One region of the Pseudomonas cremoricolorata genome, then DNA from elsewhere that is predicted to be linked to it. Evidence: riboswitches for the same ligand, from Rfam matches in the RefSeq annotation. Region 1 holds a riboswitch; each other region holds the start of a gene.
The links. Region 1 has a riboswitch for cobalamin ahead of cobW (cobalamin biosynthesis protein CobW). Riboswitches for the same ligand answer to the same signal wherever they lie in the genome.
Positions count from the first base shown of each region.

Region 2: another riboswitch for cobalamin. It lies ahead of cobO (cob(I)yrinic acid a,c-diamide adenosyltransferase); the one in region 1 lies ahead of cobW (cobalamin biosynthesis protein CobW).
Region 3: another riboswitch for cobalamin. It lies ahead of LK03_RS16840 (ABC transporter substrate-binding protein); the one in region 1 lies ahead of cobW (cobalamin biosynthesis protein CobW).

Region 1 covers NZ_CP009455.1:3,988,249-3,993,927, forward strand. The annotation lists gene cobN (cobaltochelatase subunit CobN) at 1-1,137, opposite strand, end outside; gene cobW (cobalamin biosynthesis protein CobW) at 1,141-2,211, opposite strand; cobalamin riboswitch at 2,312-2,519, opposite strand; cobalamin riboswitch at 2,582-2,809, shown strand; gene LK03_RS18100 (CbtB domain-containing protein) at 2,920-3,105, shown strand; gene LK03_RS18105 (CbtA family protein) at 3,116-3,805, shown strand; gene LK03_RS18110 (cobalamin biosynthesis protein) at 3,807-4,208, shown strand; gene cobM (precorrin-4 C(11)-methyltransferase) at 4,242-4,988, shown strand; gene LK03_RS18120 (response regulator transcription factor) at 5,261-5,679, shown strand, end outside.
Region 2 covers NZ_CP009455.1:4,758,978-4,764,656, forward strand. The annotation lists gene cbiB (adenosylcobinamide-phosphate synthase CbiB) at 1-610, opposite strand, end outside; gene bluB (5,6-dimethylbenzimidazole synthase) at 607-1,257, opposite strand; gene LK03_RS21425 (cobyrinate a,c-diamide synthase) at 1,254-2,549, opposite strand; gene cobO (cob(I)yrinic acid a,c-diamide adenosyltransferase) at 2,546-3,157, opposite strand; cobalamin riboswitch at 3,283-3,504, opposite strand; gene LK03_RS21435 (PQQ-dependent sugar dehydrogenase) at 3,623-4,942, shown strand; gene LK03_RS21440 (C40 family peptidase) at 5,020-5,562, opposite strand.
Region 3 covers NZ_CP009455.1:3,701,400-3,707,078, forward strand. The annotation lists gene LK03_RS16820 (OprD family porin) at 1-314, opposite strand, end outside; gene LK03_RS16825 (pseudoazurin) at 311-751, opposite strand; gene LK03_RS16830 (ABC transporter ATP-binding protein) at 768-1,556, opposite strand; gene LK03_RS16835 (FecCD family ABC transporter permease) at 1,553-2,548, opposite strand; gene LK03_RS16840 (ABC transporter substrate-binding protein) at 2,569-3,576, opposite strand; cobalamin riboswitch at 3,704-3,902, opposite strand; gene LK03_RS16845 (DUF1624 domain-containing protein) at 3,930-5,096, opposite strand; gene LK03_RS22040 (sterol desaturase family protein) at 5,338-5,679, shown strand, end outside.

The sequences.
Region 1 (5,679 bases):
CACGCGTTTCTGCCCGTTGGGCAGGCGCGCCAGGTTGACCCAGCGCCGCGCCAGCTCGGCGACGAAATCCATGCGCTCGGGGTGCGCACGGTAGCAGACCACATCGGCCTGACTGCGCTCGCTGCGCCAGGCCAGGTCCTTGAAGCTGATCGGCCGGCTGATGATGCGCCCGTCCAGTTCCGGCAGCACGATGTGCATGGCCAGGTCGCGCGCACCGAGGCCCTGCTCGCTCTGCTCCCAGGCAGGCTGGTTGTCTTGCGCGCAGATGGCCTGCAACACCGGCACGTCACGGCGCAGCGGGCGCAGGTTGGGGCGCTCCGGGCTGGACAGGGCAAAACCTGTGGTGTTGACCACCACTTCAGCTTCGACCTCGTCCATCCAGGCTTGCACCTGCTCAAGGCAGGCGGCATCTTTTAGGCTGGCAACGGCGATGGGCAGCGGGTTGAGCCCAGCGGCACGCATCCGCGCGCAGAACTGGTCGATGAACCCGGTATTGGCCGCTTGCAGGTGCGAGCGATAGAACAGCAGCGGCGCCACTGGGAAGTCGACCTGCCAGTCGGCGTACCAGTCGGCCAGGCCGGCATTGGCGATGCGCGGATGATAGACGCTGGTGCGCGGCAAGGGCTCGGGCTCATGCCAGGCGTAATCGCGGCCCAGCCAGGTGCTGGCGATGCAGTTGAACAGGTTCAGCGCATTGGCCTTGCCGCCCTGGCGTAGGTAGTGCCAGAGCCGCTCGGCGCGGGCGTCGCGCACGCTGCCCAGGTCGGTCAGCTCGGGGTCGGGACGGTCATCGCCGGGCACCAGAATCAGCTGTACCCCGCGCGCGGCCAGCTCGACCAGTTGCTCGACACCATAGCGCCAGTAGCCGACGCCGCCGTGCAGCGACAGCAGGATGACCTTGGCGTGACGCAGCACCTCATCGACGTACAGGTCGACCGAGGCGTGGTTCTGCACCTGCATCGGGTTGGCCAGGCGCACGCTGGGGAAATCCGCCGGCAACTGCTCGGCGGTTTCGGCCAGCAGCGCCAGGTGCGAATCACCGCTGCACAGAATCACCAGCTCGGCTGGGGTCTGGCCCAGGTCGGCGATGCTATCGTCGGGTACGAAGCCGCCGGGCTGGGTGCGCAGCAGGTGCATCGATCAGGCGCCCAGGGCCTGGCGCAGGCGCGCTTCGAGCACCGCGGCGTCGAGGTCCTGGCCGATCAGCACCAGGCGCGTGATGCGCGCTTCATCGCTGCGCCATGGGCGGTCGAAGTGCTTGTCGAAGCGGCTGCCAACGCCCTGGATGAGCAGGCGCATGGGTTTGCCGGGCACTGCCGCGAAGCCCTTGGCGCGCAGGATGCCGAACTCGGCCACCAACTGGCCCAGCGCATCGAGCAGCAGGCGCTCGTCGGCTTCGGGCAGGTCGAGGGAAATCGAATCGAAGGCGTCGTGGTCGTGGTCGTCGTGCTCGCCGTCTTCGTCGTGGTGCGAATCGTGGTGGGTGCGGCGGCCATCGATGTGCACCTCCGACTCGGCGCCAAGACCCAGCAGCACCTCCAGCGGCAGACGACCGCTGCTGGCTTCGATCACTTTCACCGCAGGCGGCAGTTCTTCCTGCACCTCGGCGCGGACCTTGGCCAGGCCCTCGGCGTCGATCAGGTCAGCCTTGTTCAGCACCACCAGGTCAGCACTGGCCAACTGGTCGGCAAACAGCTCGTGCAGCGGCGATTCGTGGTCCAGATTTGGGTCGAGCTTGCGCTGGGCGTCGACCTGGTCGGGGTAGGCGGCGAAGGTGCCGGCGGCGACCGCCGGGCTGTCGACCACGGTAATCACCGCATCGACGGTGCAGGCATTGCGAATTTCCGGCCACTGGAACGCTTGCACCAAAGGTTTGGGCAAGGCCAGGCCACTGGTTTCGATGAGGATGTGGTCCAGGTCGCCCCGGCGCGCCACCAACTCGCGCATCACCGGGAAGAACTCTTCCTGCACCGTGCAGCACAGGCAGCCGTTGGCCAGTTCATAGACCCGGCCGGTGGCCTCCTCTTCGCTGCAGCCGATGCTGCATTGCTTGAGGATGTCACCGTCGATACCCAGCTCACCGAACTCGTTGACGATCACCGCGATCCGCCGGCCCTGGGCATTGTCGAGCATGTGCCGCAGCAACGTGGTTTTCCCCGAGCCGAGGAAGCCGGTGACGATGGTAACGGGGAGCTTGGCCAGTGTTTTCATGGATCGGTGCCCTTGGCAGGATGGCGCGGGCATGCGGGACGATCGCCTGCGGCCAGGCTGGCCGAGCGTGCTCGCCACCGGATCACCCCGCCCGGTTGATAGTCGAAAGCCGTCCGAGGCAGGTCTCCTGGCTTGCACCGGGCTCATCAAGAGCTTGGACATCGACGCCTTCCCGCAGCTGCGCAGTGGCCGTGTCGATGTGCTTCGGTGCTTACAGTTGCGGGGGCAGCCGCGGCCTTTACCGCGTTCCCGTCTTAGCTCGGATGGGCAAAGACAGCCACCCGAGAACCTCGAAGCGGCAAGGCTACGCAGTGCCTGCCAGACGGTCAACCGCTGGCGGTGATTGACGGGAAATACGCCCCATGATTTGCTAGCGCACTTACGTTCAGGTGCCCCTTGTATTGGGGTGAAACGGGAAACCGGTGCGTCCGTGCTGCCCAGGCAGACAGGACAAGGCCGGTGCTGCCCCCGCAACGGTAAGCGAGCCAGGCGTCTTGACCACTGGGCCACTGCAACGGCCTGGGAAGGACGATGCCACGCACTGGAAGCCCTGCTTCCGCTCGCCAGCCCGGAGACCGGCCTGATGCGTCGATCTACACCCCGCGGTGGGCGGGCGCTGTCGTCTGCCTCAGTGCCGTCCGGTGCTGGGGCGTTCGCGCGTGGCCTGCCTTCGAAGAGTCTGTCTTTCAGTCAGCAGAGGAACGCGTCATGCCCATCACCAGCGCCAAACCTACCCTGGTCACCCCCACCACCCTGAGCCAGCGCATCACGGTCGCCCTCGGCGCCAGCCTGCTGGGCCTGTGCCTGGTGTACTTCGCCGGCTTCTCGCACATCGAAGCGGTGCACAACGCCGCCCACGACACCCGCCACAGCGCCGCCTTCCCCTGCCACTGAGACCGCCGCCATGATCACTCGTATCGCCCGCACCGCCGGGTTCAGTGGCCTGCTCGCCGCGCTGCTGCTGACTGCGCTGCAAAGCCTGTGGGTCAGCCCGCTGATTCTCCAGGCCGAAACCTTCGAGGTCGCCGAACCGGTGGCCACGCAGCACGAACACCCCGAGGGCGCCGCTACTCACGAACACAGCGCCGAAGCCTGGGCGCCGCAAGACGGCTGGCAGCGGGTACTGTCGACCACAGGCGGCAACCTGGTGGTCGCGGTCGGTTTCGCCCTGATGCTGGCCGCGCTCTATAGCCTGCGCGAGCCGAACAGGGTTGCCACCGGCGCGCTGTGGGGGTTGGCTGGCTTTGCCGTGTTCTGCCTGGCACCGACCCTGGGCTTGCCGCCGGAATTGCCGGGCACTGCCGCCGCCGATCTGGGGCAGCGACAGACCTGGTGGATCGCCACCGCCGCTGCTACCGCAGCAGGCCTGGGCTTGATGGTCTTCGCCCGCTCGTGGCTGTTCAAGCTGCTCGGCGCTGCCTTGCTGGTAGCGCCGCATGTGGTCGGCGCACCGCAACCGGAAATGCACGCAAGCTTGGCCCCCGAGGCCCTGGAGGCACAGTTCAAGCTCGCTTCATGGCTGACCAACGCCGCCTTCTGGCTGGCCCTGGGGCTGCTCAGCGCCTGGTTGTACCGGCGCGGCGCGCGTGCCTGACATGCCCGCTGAGCCGGCGCTGTATGCCGGCTTCGGCTGTCAACGCGGCTGCTCGGTGCAGGCGCTGTCGGCGCTGCTGCACGACACCTTGCACCAGCAGGGTCTGGCGGTTGCCTCGCTCAAGGCCATCGCCAGCATCGACCTGAAGGCTGCTGAACCGGGACTTGTAGCGCTGGCCGCGCAGCTGGGTCTACCGCTGCTGACCTTCGATGCCGCCACGTTGAACGGGGTCGTCGTCCAGCTTAGCCAACGCTCGGCCAGCGCCTTCGCCCACACCGGCTGCTGGGGTGTGGCCGAGAGCGCCGCGCTGGTGGCCGCCACCTGCGCCGAAGGGTCAGCGCGCCTGTGGGTCGAGCGGCGTGTCGCAGGCAAGGCTACCCTTGCGCTGGCTGGACGCGGATAATCGCGCCCTTTCGACCCGCAGCAAGGACTTTTCATGACGGTCTATTTCATCGGTGCCGGCCCTGGCGACCCGGAGCTGATCACGGTCAAGGGCCAGCGCCTGATCCGTCAGTGCCCGGTGATCATCTACGCAGGCTCGCTGGTTCCAGCGGCGGTGCTTGAAGGGCACCAGGCGCTGCAGGTGCTCAACAGCGCCGAGATGAACCTCGAACAGATCATCGAGGCCATCGACCACGCGCACCGCCAAGGCCAGGACGTGGCTCGCGTGCACAGCGGCGATCCGAGCCTGTATGGTGCCATCGGCGAACAGATCGCCAGGCTGCGCCTGCTCGACATTCCTTACCAGATCATTCCCGGTGTGACCGCCACCGCGGCCAGTGCCGCACTGCTGGGCTGCGAACTCACCCTGCCCGGCGTCGCGCAAACGGTCATCCTCACCCGCTACGGCGACAGCTCACCCATGCCTGCGGGTGAACAACTGGCCGATCTGGCCCGGCATGGCTGCACCCTGGCGATCCACTTGGGCGTCAGGCATCTGCCGCAAATCGTCACCCAGTTGCTGCCGCATTACGGTGCCCGGTGCCCGGTGGCAGTGGTGCACCGTGCCACCTGGCCCGACCAGGACTGGGTGCTGGGTACGCTCGAAGATATCGCCGACCTCACCAACGCCAAGGGCTTTCGGCGTACTGCGCTGATCCTGGTCGGTCCAGTGCTGGGCGATGCGCCGTTCTCCGAGTCGGCACTTTACCGCGCCAGCCACGCCCACCTGTATCGCCCCTGAGCCGCAACGCTCACCCGTTGCACCTCGCCTGCACTGCCGGGAAGGCGCCTTCCATCGTCTCCCCTGCGTAGGACGTCAGGCGTCGCCTAGACTGCACTCATCACCTTCGCTTGTAGGATTTTTCGTCAGATCATCAAGGCTTTTTCAACACTTCTCTGTCCGCCATTACTAAGCCGCCAGATTCGACGTATGGTGCGCGTCCTCTGCTGAGGCAGCGACGTGTTCCTGGGTGATTTCAGGAAACGGACCACCTTTCCGACAGGAGTTTTCCCATGACAAGCGTACTGGTAGTCGATGACCACGCTGCCATTCGATTTGCCGTAAGCATGTTGCTCGAGAACCAGCATTTCGACCTGGTCGGCACCGCCAGCGACGGCATGCAGGCGGTTGAAATGGCTCGCAAACTGCACCCCGACGTTGTCATCCTCGATATCGGCCTGCCACGCCTGGACGGTATGGAGGTGATCAAGCGCCTGCAACTGCTCGAGCCCGCCCCCAAGATCATGGTCCTCACCGGCCAACCTGCCGATCTCTACGTGCGGCGCTGTCTGGACGCCGGCATCTCGGCTTTCGTCAACAAGGACGAAGACCTCGACTCGCTGATCTTCGCCCTCAAGGCCCTGGTCAAAGGCTATTCGACCTTCCCGCAGATGGCCGTCAACAGCAGCTCGCTGGAAAGCGAGTCGGCGCG
Region 2 (5,679 bases), 770 kb from region 1:
GCCGCGCCGGTACATAGTTGAGGCCATCGTCGATGCGCGCTGCGGCCCAGCCGAAGCGCTCGAAGCGGGCGTTGCGGTAACCCCACATGGCATCGAGGGTATTGCTCAAGCGGTACAGCACCACCCCCGGCGCGCCGGCGACGACGAACCAGAACAAGGTGGCGAACACTGCATCGCTGCCGTTCTCCAGCACCGACTCGGTGGCCGCGCGGGCCACGGCCGGCTCATCCAGCTCGGCGGTTTCACGGCTGACCAGGTAGCCGACGCGGCGCCGCGCCTCAGCCAGATCACCCTGGCGCAGGGCCTGGGCCACCGGCAGCACATGCTCGCCCAGGCTGCGCATGCCCAGGGCGCAGTACAGCGCCAGGGCATCGACCAGCCAGCCGATCAGCGGCAACCATGACAGCAGCAGCGCCAGCACGGTCAGCGGTACCACCGTGATGAACCAGGCGCTGACGCCATGGCTGCGCCAACCGCGGCCGCCGGCGTTCAGGCGACGCTCGACGGCATTGGCAAAATTGCCGAAGGCCACCAGCGGATGACGTCGCTGTGGCTCGCCGAACAGCGCATCCAGAGCAACCCCGGCCACACATAGCAAGGCCAGGCTCATGGGCGTCGCTCCCAGGCATTTTCGAACAGCATGTCATCCAGCGGGCGTTCTTCGGCCCACTGTTCCTGCACCAGCATCGGCGCCTCGTAGAAGGCCTTGACCGGCCCCAGGCACAGCACCGCCACCGCCTTGGCACCGCTCGGCATGCCCAGCAGCTGGCCCAGTGCCTGTGGGTCGAACAGCGACACCCAGCCCATCCCCAGGCCTTCGGCGCGGGCCGCCAGCCACAGGTTCTGGATGGCACAGGCCAGTGAGGCGAGGTCCATTTCCGGCAAGGTACGGCGGCCGAAGATGTGCGCTTCACGCTGATCCATCAGCGCCGCCACCAGCAACTCGGCGCAGTCCTGGATGCCTTCGACCTTGAGCTGCATGAAATCATCGGAGCGCTCGCCCAGGGCGTCGGCGGTGCGTAGGCGCTCCTGCTCGACCAGCCCCTGGATAGCGCCGCGCAGCTCGCGGCGGGTAATACGAATGAAGCGCCACGGCTGCATCAGGCCGACGCTGGGGGCCTGGTGTGCAGCGCCGAGCAGACGGCGCAGCAGCTCGGGGGCGACTTCACCGCCGGCGAAGTGGCGCATGTCGCGGCGCTCGCCGATGGCGCGGTACACCGCAGCGCGTTCGGTCATGGAAAAGGCATGTTCGCTCATGGTCGCAACAGCGCCGCCGCCGCCTCGGGACTGGAAGGGAAATAAAAGTGCACGTACGAGGCCGTCAGCCGCCCCAGCCGATACACCGCCTCGTTGCCGCGCCCGCCATTGGGGCTAAGGCCACGGGCGATGGGCGTGTGTTCGGTGGTGGTCAGCGAGTGATGATAGGTGTGCCCGCGCAAGGTGCCTTCGGGCAACTCGACCGCCTGCAAGGCCAACGCGGCCAGGCGCTTTTGCATGCTCGCCTCGCCGGGCAGCAGGCCGAGCAGCTCGGCGCGCTGACCGTCGACATCGGTCAGGCCGTCGAGCAGGTAGAGCATGCCGCCGCATTCAGCCAGCAGCGGTTTGCCTTGAGCGTGGTGCTGGCGAATGGCGGCCAGCATCGTTGCGTTCGCCGCCAGCGCCTGGTGGTGCAGTTCGGGGTAGCCACCGGGCAGGTACAGGCTGTCGACTTCGGGCAACCGGGCATCGTGCAACGGCGAGAAGAACACCAGCTCGGCACCCTGGGCGCGGAGCAGCTCGAGGTTGGCGCCGTAGAGGAAGGCGAAGGCTTCGTCGCGCGCCACGCCGATGCGCACGCCGGCAAGGCTCGGGGTGACGGGCGCCGGTTGTGGCGCAGCGAAGGTCACTGCCGGCGGCAGGGCCGCATCGCAGCTCTCGCCCAGGGCCTGGGCGGCCGCATCAAGCCGCGCATCGAGGTCGTTCAGCTCGCTGGCCTGGACCAGTCCCAGATGGCGACTGGGCAGCTCGATACCGCGCTCGCGGGACAAACCGCCGTACCAGCGCAGGCCCTCGCTCAAGCTGCCTTCGAGCAACTGCGCGTGACGCAGGCTCCCAACCCGGTTGGCCAGCACCCCGGCGAACGGCAGGTCAGGCTGGTAGCGGGCCAGGCCCAGGGCCAGCGCACCGAAAGTCTGCGCCATGGCGGTGCCGTCGATCACCGCCAGCACCGGCACACCGAAGTGACGCGCAAGATCGGCACTGGACGGCGTGCCATCGAACAGGCCCATGACCCCTTCGATGAGAATCAGGTCGGCTTCCCCGGCGGCTTGCCACAGCAAGCGCCGACTCTCGGCCTCGCCGATCATCCACATGTCGAGTTGGTACACCGGCGCACCGCTGGCGCGTTCGAGGATCATCGGGTCAAGAAAGTCCGGGCCACACTTGAACACCCGTACGCGGCGGCCGAGGTTGCGGTGTAGCCGCGCCAGGGCGGCGGTGACGGTGGTCTTGCCCTGGCCCGAGGCCGGGGCGGCGATCAGCACCGCCGGGCAGGCACGGCGGTCACTCACAGTTCCACGCCCTTCTGCGCGCGGATACCGGCCTGGAAGGCGTGCTTGAGCATGCCCATCTCGGTGACGGTGTCGGCCAGCTCGATCAGCTCGGGCCTGGCGCCGCGGCCGGTGACGATCACGTGCTGCATCGGCGGGCGCGCCTGCAGGTCGTTGAGCACCTGCTCAAGGTCGAGGTAGCCATGCTTGAGGGCAATGTTCAGCTCATCGAGCACCACGAACTGTACGGCCGGGTCTTGCAGCAACTGCCGCGACACCGCCCAGGCGGCTTCGGCGGCGGCGATATCGCGCTGGCGGTCCTGGGTTTCCCAGGTGAAGCCCTCGCCCATCACGTGGTAGCTGACCTGCTCGGGGAAGCGCCGGAAGAACAGCTCTTCACCGGTGCTGTTGCGGCCCTTGATGAACTGCACAACGCCGCAGCGCATGTCATGGCCCATGGCCCGGGCGAGCATGCCGAAGGCCGAGCTGCTCTTGCCCTTGCCGTTGCCGCTGAGCACCAGCAGCAGGCCGCATTCATTGGGCGAGTTGGCAATGCGCTCGTCGATGATGGCTTTCTTGCGCAGCATCCGCGCCAGGTGGCGTTCGTCGCGCTCTGGGGATTCGCTCATGGGGGTCTCCGCGGGCTGTGGGCGGCAAGGCAGCCGCGCCGACAGATCTAATAGGCAGGCAGGCACAGGGGCGCGCAGCAGCCATGGCCTGAAGCCACGGAGCACCGCGCATCACCCTCCGTGATGCCGTTTGGCAGTGACAGGCCGGTCTCCGGGCTCGTGAGCAGGGCCATGGCCCTGGCCGCCGCGCGCCTTCCCAGGATCGACCCAGTGGCGCTGCGCGTGGCTTGACTCACCTACCGTTGCGGGGGCAGCGCCGGACTCGCGCCTGCAAGGCGACCACCGGCTTCCCAGTTTCACCCCGCCTGGAAATCGCTCCACGGGGCACCTGAAACACGCCGCGAAGGTTAGAGGGTTGCACCCGGAGCGTCAATGAAATGGACCGCCGGACGCGCCGGAATGAACCACCCGGTCGGTCGTCTTCTCATAAAGGTCAGTGGTGTCCCATTCCCGGAGGATCGCGGCATGTTCCCATTGCGTATCGGTGTACTGCTGGCCATCGGCGCCAGCCTGGTGGCCTGCGGCGAAACTGCCAGGCTGAGCGTCGCCGACGGCACCGGCCCCAACCCCAACCTGCCGCCGCCGAACAAGACCCTCATCCCTACCCTGAACATCGCCCCGGCGATTGGCTGGTCGGACGGTGGCAAGCCCACTGCCGCCCCTGGCACCCAGGTGCAGGCCTTCGCCGACGACCTCGACCACCCGCGCTGGCTGTACGTTTTGCCTAATGGCGACGTGCTGGTAGCGGAAACCAACGCGCCACCCAAGCCAGACGACAGCAGCGGCATCCGCGGCTGGGTCATGGAGAAGGTCATGAAGCGTGCTGGCGCGGGCGTGCCCAGCGCCAATCGCATCACGCTGCTGCGCGACGCCGACCACGACGGCGTGGCGGAAATTCGCACGACCTTCGTCGAGGGCTTGAACTCGCCGTTCGGCATGGCCCTGGTGGGCAATGACTTCTACGTTGCCGATACCGACAAGCTGCTGCATTTCCGCTACGCCGACAACGCCATGCAATTACGCGACCCAGGCGAGAAGGTCGTCGATCTGCCAGGCGGGCCGCTCAACCACCACTGGACCAAGAACATTCTCGCCAGCCGCGATGGCAAGAAGCTTTATGTCACCGTCGGCTCCAACAGCAACGTCGGGGAAAACGGCCTGGAGCAAGAGCAAGGCCGCGCGGCGATCTGGGAAGTCGATCTCGCCAGCAAGCAGCAGCGACTGTTCGCCACCGGCCTGCGCAACCCCAACGGCATGGACTGGGAGCCGCACACCGGGGCGCTGTGGACTGCCGTCAACGAACGCGACGAGATCGGCAGCGACCTGGTCCCCGACTACATCACCTCGGTCAAGGACGGCGCTTTCTATGGCTGGCCCTACAGTTACTACGGCCAGCATGTCGACGTGCGGGTCACCCCGCAGGACCCGGCCAAGGTTGCCAGCGCCATCGCCCCTGACTACGCCGTTGGCCCGCACACCGCCTCACTGGGCCTGGCCTTCGCCCGGCCCGGCATGCTGCCGGCGCCGTTCGACAAGGGCGTGTTCATCGGCCAGCATGGCTCGTGGAACCGCAAACCGCTGAGCGGCTACAAAGTGTTGTTCGTGCCGTTCGGCAACGACGGCAAACCCCAGGGCGAGCCACGAGACCTGCTCAGCGGCTTCGTCAATGACCAGGGCAAGGCCATGGGCCGGCCGGTAGGCGTAGCCAATGACAAGCATGGCGGGGTTCTGGTGGCCGATGATGTGGGCAACGTGATCTGGCGGGTGACGGCGGCGAAGCCGTGAGGTTTCACGCGGGGTTGGGCTAAGGGTGGTATCGAGACTGACCGAAGCGCCATTGCAGCGCTTCGGTCGCTGCCCAATCAGGGATTCTGCGCCAGGTGCCCGGCCGGAATGATGCGCTTGGCCTGCAGGTAGGCTTTGGACCAGTAGCTGTTGGACAGGTAGTCCAGGCGTACGGTGCCACCGGTGCGCGGCGCGTGAACGAAGCGCCCTTCACCGACGTAAATGCCGGCATGGCTCACTTGCGAACCGCCGTTGGTGGCGAAGAAGACGATGTCGCCTGATTGCAAGGCGTTGAGGTTCACGCTAGGCGCCTGCATGACGATCATTTCCCGTGTCGAGCGCGGCAGGCTGATGCCGGCGGCGTCGTTATACACGTACTTGATCAGGCCACTGCAATCGAAGCCCGAATCGGGGGTATTGCCGCCCCAGCGATAAGGCGTGCCGACCAGACCAATGGCACGAAACAGCACATCGGAGGCCACGGGCGAGAAGCTTGGCTGGGTGTTGAATACCACCTGCGGCTTGGGCGCCGGGGCGGGAGCAGGGGCAGGCGCACGGCTGGAGCACGCCGTCAGCAAGGCCACAGACATCAGGAAAGCGAAGCGCACCATTGTCTTCATGGTCGGAACGTCCTGTCAGGAACGAGTCGGCCGCAGCCGAAAAGAGTTGAGAAATTAGGTTAGCTTGTTTTTCTAAACGCACACGGCGGTTAGCTTTTCAGCTAACCGCCGTGTGTA
Region 3 (5,679 bases), 290 kb from region 1:
CCCAGATAGCCATGGGCATCGACGCCCACGCCCACGGTGCCCTGGGTGAAGCCCGAGCTGAAACTGCCCATCAGCCCGTAGCCCCATTCGGCGGCCTGGTCGCTGCGCGCCTCGCGCGGTTTGTAAGCGTTGCGTGCGCTGCCGTTGCGCCCACCGTGGCGGTAGTCGCGGCGGTCATAGACGCTGCGGTTGAGCACGTTCCAGCGGCTGTCTTCGATGAAACCGTTGCTCTCGGACTGCGCCGATTCGGCCAGGGCCAACGGTGTGACACTCAATAGCGGCAGCAGCACCGCACTGCGGACCACGCGTTTCATCGCTCGGCCTCCAGCTGGCTCAACTGCGCCTCCAGGCGGCTCCTGGCCCGCGCCGGCAGGTTGTCCGGCAGGCTCACCGGCGAGGCGCTGCGTTCGCCGACTTCGATCAGCATGACCATGCCCATCGCCAGATGCGGGATGCACTGAATGCCATACAGGCCGGGTACGTCGAAGGCCTGTTCGGCAGGCTGGTTGAGCTTGCTCTTGAACGCTTCGGCGCCCTGCGGCAGCAGGCCGGGAAGGGTGGCGGCATTGTGGCTGGCATGGGTAGGCACGAAACGCACCGTGTCGCCGGGGGCGATGCGCAAGTGGTCGGGCTCGTAGACCATGGCGCCCTCGGCACCGCGGTTGAGCATTTTCACTTCGAACACCTCGGCGGCGGCCACAGGCGTCAGCAACAGGCCGGCAAGCAGTACGGCGACGGGGGACAGCGACATAACGGAACGTCCTGGTTCAGGGGGCGCGCACGCGCAGTACGCGGGCGCCGTCATAGGGATCGGTGAGGTAGTGGGCGTGCACGCCGAAGGTGCTCAGCAGGCGCGCCGGGGTCAGCACCTCGAACGGCGCGCCGAGGGCCACCAGGCGACCGCCTTCGAGCACCGCCAGGCGGTCGCAGGTCAGCGCCTGATTGAGATCGTGCAAGGCCACCAGGGTGGTCACCGGCAGCGCCTGCACGCAGTGCAGCAGGCTCAACTGATGCTGGATGTCGAGGTGGTTGGTCGGCTCATCGAGCAGCAGTACCTGCGGGCGCTGGGCCAGGGCGCGGGCGATGTGCACGCGCTGGCGCTCACCGCCGGACAGCTCGCCCCACAGGCGCTGTTGCAAGTGCAGCGCATCGACATCGCGCAGGGCTTGTTCGACGATCGCATGGTCTTGGCCTGCGAACGGCGCCAGGGCCGACAGCCAGGGCGTGCGGCCTAAGGCGACCGCGTCATACACGCGGATCGCCTCGTGGGTATCGGCCTGCTGCTCGACCAGCGCCAGACGCTGCGCCACCCGCCGGCGCGGCAGGCTGTCGAGCGGCTCGCCGAACAACTGCACGGCGCCGCTGCTGGGCGCACGCAGGCCGGCCAGCAGCTTGAGCAGGGTGGATTTGCCCGAGCCATTGGGGCCGACGATGCCCAGGGTTTCGCCGGCCAGCACCTGCAAGTCGATGCCGTGCAGCAACTGATGGCCGCGCACGCGCAGGCCCAGCTCGACGCAGCGCAACGGCGCCAGGTGCACGTCGCTGAGGTTGCTCATCGTGCCCCCCGACGGCTGATCAGAATCAACGCGAACACTGGCGCGCCAATCAGCGCGGTGACCACGCCCACTGGAATCACCTGGCCAGTGATGAGGGTGCGCGACAGCACATCGGCGCTGATCAGGAACAATGCGCCACCCAGGGCGCTGGCCGGCAGCAGGCGGCTGTGACCGGGGCCCAGCAGCAGACGCAGGGCGTGTGGAATCACCAGCCCGACGAAGCCGATGGCGCCGACGATCGACACCATCACCGCGGTGACCAGCGCCGCGCAGCTGATCAGCAGCAACTGGGTACGGCGCACCGGCACCCCCAGCGAGGCCGCCGAATCGGCACCGAAGGTGAAGGCATCGAGGCTGCGCCGGTGCCACAGGCAGATCGCCAGGCCCAGCAGCGCCACCGGCAGTGCGAGGCTGACCGACGGCCAGCGCACGCCACTGAGATTGCCCAGCAGCCAGAACAGAATGCCCCGCGCCTGCTCGGCGGTGGCCGATTTGGTGATGAGAAACGCGGTGATGGCATTGAACAGTTGCGAGCCGGCGATACCGGCCAGAATCACCTGGGCATTGTTGTGCGTCGGCCCTGCCGCGCGGGCCAGCAGCAGCACCAGGGCAAAAGCAAACAGCGCGCCGATGAAGGCGCCCGCCGAGAGCGACAGCGCCGCTCCGCCAATGCCCAGCAAACCGACCGCCACCGCGCCGGTCGAGGCGCCGGCGGACAGCCCGAGCAGGTAGGGTTCGGCCAGCGCGTTACGCAGCAGCGCCTGCAGAATCACCCCGCAGGTCGCAAGGCCCGCGCCGCACGCCGCAGCGACCAGCGTGCGTGGCAGGCGGTAGTTCCAGACGATGCCGGCGTCGATCGGGTCGAGCGGGTAACCGGCCTGCCACAGATGATTGGCCAGCACCTGGTACACCAGCTTGAGGGAAATCGGCGTTTCGCCGATGGCGACCCCGGCCAGCAGCGCCGCCAGCAGGGCCAGCAGCGCCAGCGCCATGGCCGGCAACAGGCGCGCACTCACGGTGCGGGCTTACCGCTGGCGAAGGCGCTGGACAGCGTCTCCAGACCTCGGAACAGGCGAATACCGGCCTGCATGGCCTCGGCGTCGAGGACGATGATGCGCCCGGCCTTGACCGCGTCGAGGTTCTTCGCCACCGGATCGCTACGGAGAAACTCCAGCTTCTTCTGGTAGTCGTCGGCGGGGAAGCGGCGGCGGTCCATGCGCGCGATGATCAGCCAGGTCGGATTGGCCTTGGCCAGGGTTTCCCAACCCACGGTCGGCCATTCTTCGGTGGACTCCACCACGTTGCGCACGCCCAGGGTCTGCAGCATGAAGTCGGCCACGCCCTGACGCCCGGCCACGTAGGGGTCGATGTCCAGATCGGCGCTGGAGAACCAGAACAGCGCGGTGGTGCCCGACAGGTCCTTGCCCGCCAGGCGCTGCTTGGCCTGGGCCAGGCGTGCCTGCAGATCGGTATTGAGCGCGGCGCCGCGGTCCTGCACGTCGAAGATCTCGGCCAGCTGGCTGACGCTCTTGTAGATGCTCTCGACCTGGAACTGCTGGGTGCGCGTGCCATCGGCGCCGGTGAGGTTGTCCTTGCCTTCGCAGTCGGAGGGCAGCAGGTAGGTGGGAATGTTCAGCTCATGGAACTGCTCGCGGGTGCCGACCACGCCTTGCGCGCCAACCATCCACTCGAACTGCGCGGTGACCAGTTGCGGGCGTTTGCCGACCACGGCCTCGAAGCTTGGGTCGTTGTCGGCCAGGCGCTCGACCTTGTCGTTGAGGGTCTTGAACTCGGGCAGCACGTCGTTGAACCACAGCGAGGTGCCGGCCAGCTTGTCGCCCAGGCCCAGCGCGTAGAGGATTTCCGTGCCGGCCTGGCCGATGGTCACGGCGCGCTGCGGGGCGTGGGCGAAGCTCAGCGGCTGGCCACAGTTGTCGATCTTGAGCGGGTAGTGGGTGGCGGCTGCCTGGGCCAGGCCAGACAAACCCAGGCCCGCGAGCAGGGCGGCGAAACGTAGCATTGGGCGATCTCCTATCGAATACAGCGGCAGGGCTGCGACACGGACAGGCATCGTCGAGGCCGCCTGCGCAAAGGCAGGCGGCGCCACCCTGGGAAGGGTGCAGATGGCCGTCCCGGACACCCCGCCGGTCGGTGAATGTGTGCCGGCAGGTCTCCTGACTGATGCGTCTTCGCCCGGCTCCAGCCTTCCCGGGCGCAGGCCCAGTGGCATCGATGGAGCAGGCTCGGCACCTACAGTTGCGGGGGCAGTTCCGTTTAGCTCAGCCGTTGGCGAGCCACGGATTCCCTATTAATTCCTGGGTGGAAACCGGCGGCCGGCATGGTAGACCATCGGCCGCTGGCAGGGAACGGCTTTCACAGGTATTTGAGCCAGGCGATGTCGCGCCGGCGCGCCTTGAGCCGAGCGAAGGCACGCACCGGAGGGTACAGCGCCACGCTCAGCAGCACGGCGCACAGCCACACCGCGCCCATGCCGTCGAAGCCGAAGTAGTCGCCCTGGTTCAGACCAAAGATCGCCACGCACAGCACATAGGCCACTTTCAGTACGTACAGGTGCAGCAGGTAGAAAAACATCGGCGCCGCACCCAGCACCGCCAGCACCCCGACCCAGCGCGCCTGCCCGGCGCGCTCGAAACCGCGCAGCAGCAACAGGCCGCAGCCCAGGGTCAGGCACAGGAACAGCAACGACGGCGGGTACTTGGTGATGTTGAACAGGCTCATCAGCGTCTGCACCAGGCTTGGGTAGCTGTTCCACGGCGCCTCGCCATAGCCGTTGATCAGGCGCAGCACCACGAAGCCCAGCAGCGCCGCGGCCGCAGCCAGCAACAGACGCCGCTGGCGCACCTGGGCATTGGCGCCACGGGCGAACCAGGGGCCCATGGCATAGCCCAGGGCGATCACCCCGATCCACGGCAGCAGCGGGTAGGAGGTGCGCAGGCGCATATGTTCGGAGACGTCGAGCCAGCCACGGTCGTGGAGGATCGCCCATGGCACGTGCATCAGCGAGTCTGCGCCGAAGTGCACACCGTCGAGCAGGTTGTGCCCGGCGATGATCAGCACACCCAGGGCGATCAGCGCTGATCGCGGCAGCCACACCAGCGCGGCGAGGGCGATCATGCTCAGGCCGATGGCCCAGATCACTTGCAGGTAGACGACGCTGGGCGGCAGCTGGAAGGTCCAGGCGAAATTGACCACGGTGAATTCCAGCAGCACCAGGAACAACCCGCGTTTGAACAGAAATGCCGAGACCGCCTGGCGGCTCTGCTGTTTTTCGCCATACAGCCAGGCCGAGAGACCGGTGAGCAGGACGAACACCGGGGCACACAGGTGCGCCAGGGTACGGCTGAAGAACAGCACAGGTTCGGTGCTGGCCACGGCCATGGGGTCACCGACCTGGTGATGCAGAAAGAAGGTTTCGCGAACGTGGTCGAGCAACATGAAGAGCATCACCAGGCCGCGCAGAGCGTCGATGCTCTGCAGGCGCTGGGTGAGCAGGGTGGGAGTGGCATTGGCACTTGTCATGGGCAATCGCAGGCAAGGGGTTGATGGCAAACGAAATGTTATCTTATATCGTTTACCGCGACAGCCACTACGCTTTTTTCGCCTGAGTGAAGAATTGTCCTACACAGGTCAAGCCTTACGACCCTGGTCATGCTAGGGTCGAGCACTCACTGCGAAACGCCTTGCCAGCGCTGAAACGGCGTGGAACGTCGCAGCGCCTGATTGACTCCAAGCCCCATCACCACGAGCCGAATCGAACACCATGCTGACCAACCTCGTCGTCTTTCTCACCACCTTGGCTGCCATGGAAGGGGTCGCCTGGCTGGCGCACAAGTACCTGATGCATGGCATTGGCTGGGGCTGGCACCGCTCGCACCATGAGCCGCGCCATGGCCTGTTCGAGAAGAACGACCTATACGCCGTTGTCTTTGCCGTGCTGGCGATCATCCTCATCGCCCTGGGCAACGCTGGCTGGGCGCCGCTGCAATGGATCGGCGCAGGGATGACGGCCTACGGCCTGCTGTATTTCATTGCCCACGACGGCCTGGTACACCGTCGCTGGCCGTTCCGTTTCGTGCCGCGCAGCGGCTACCTCAAGCGTCTG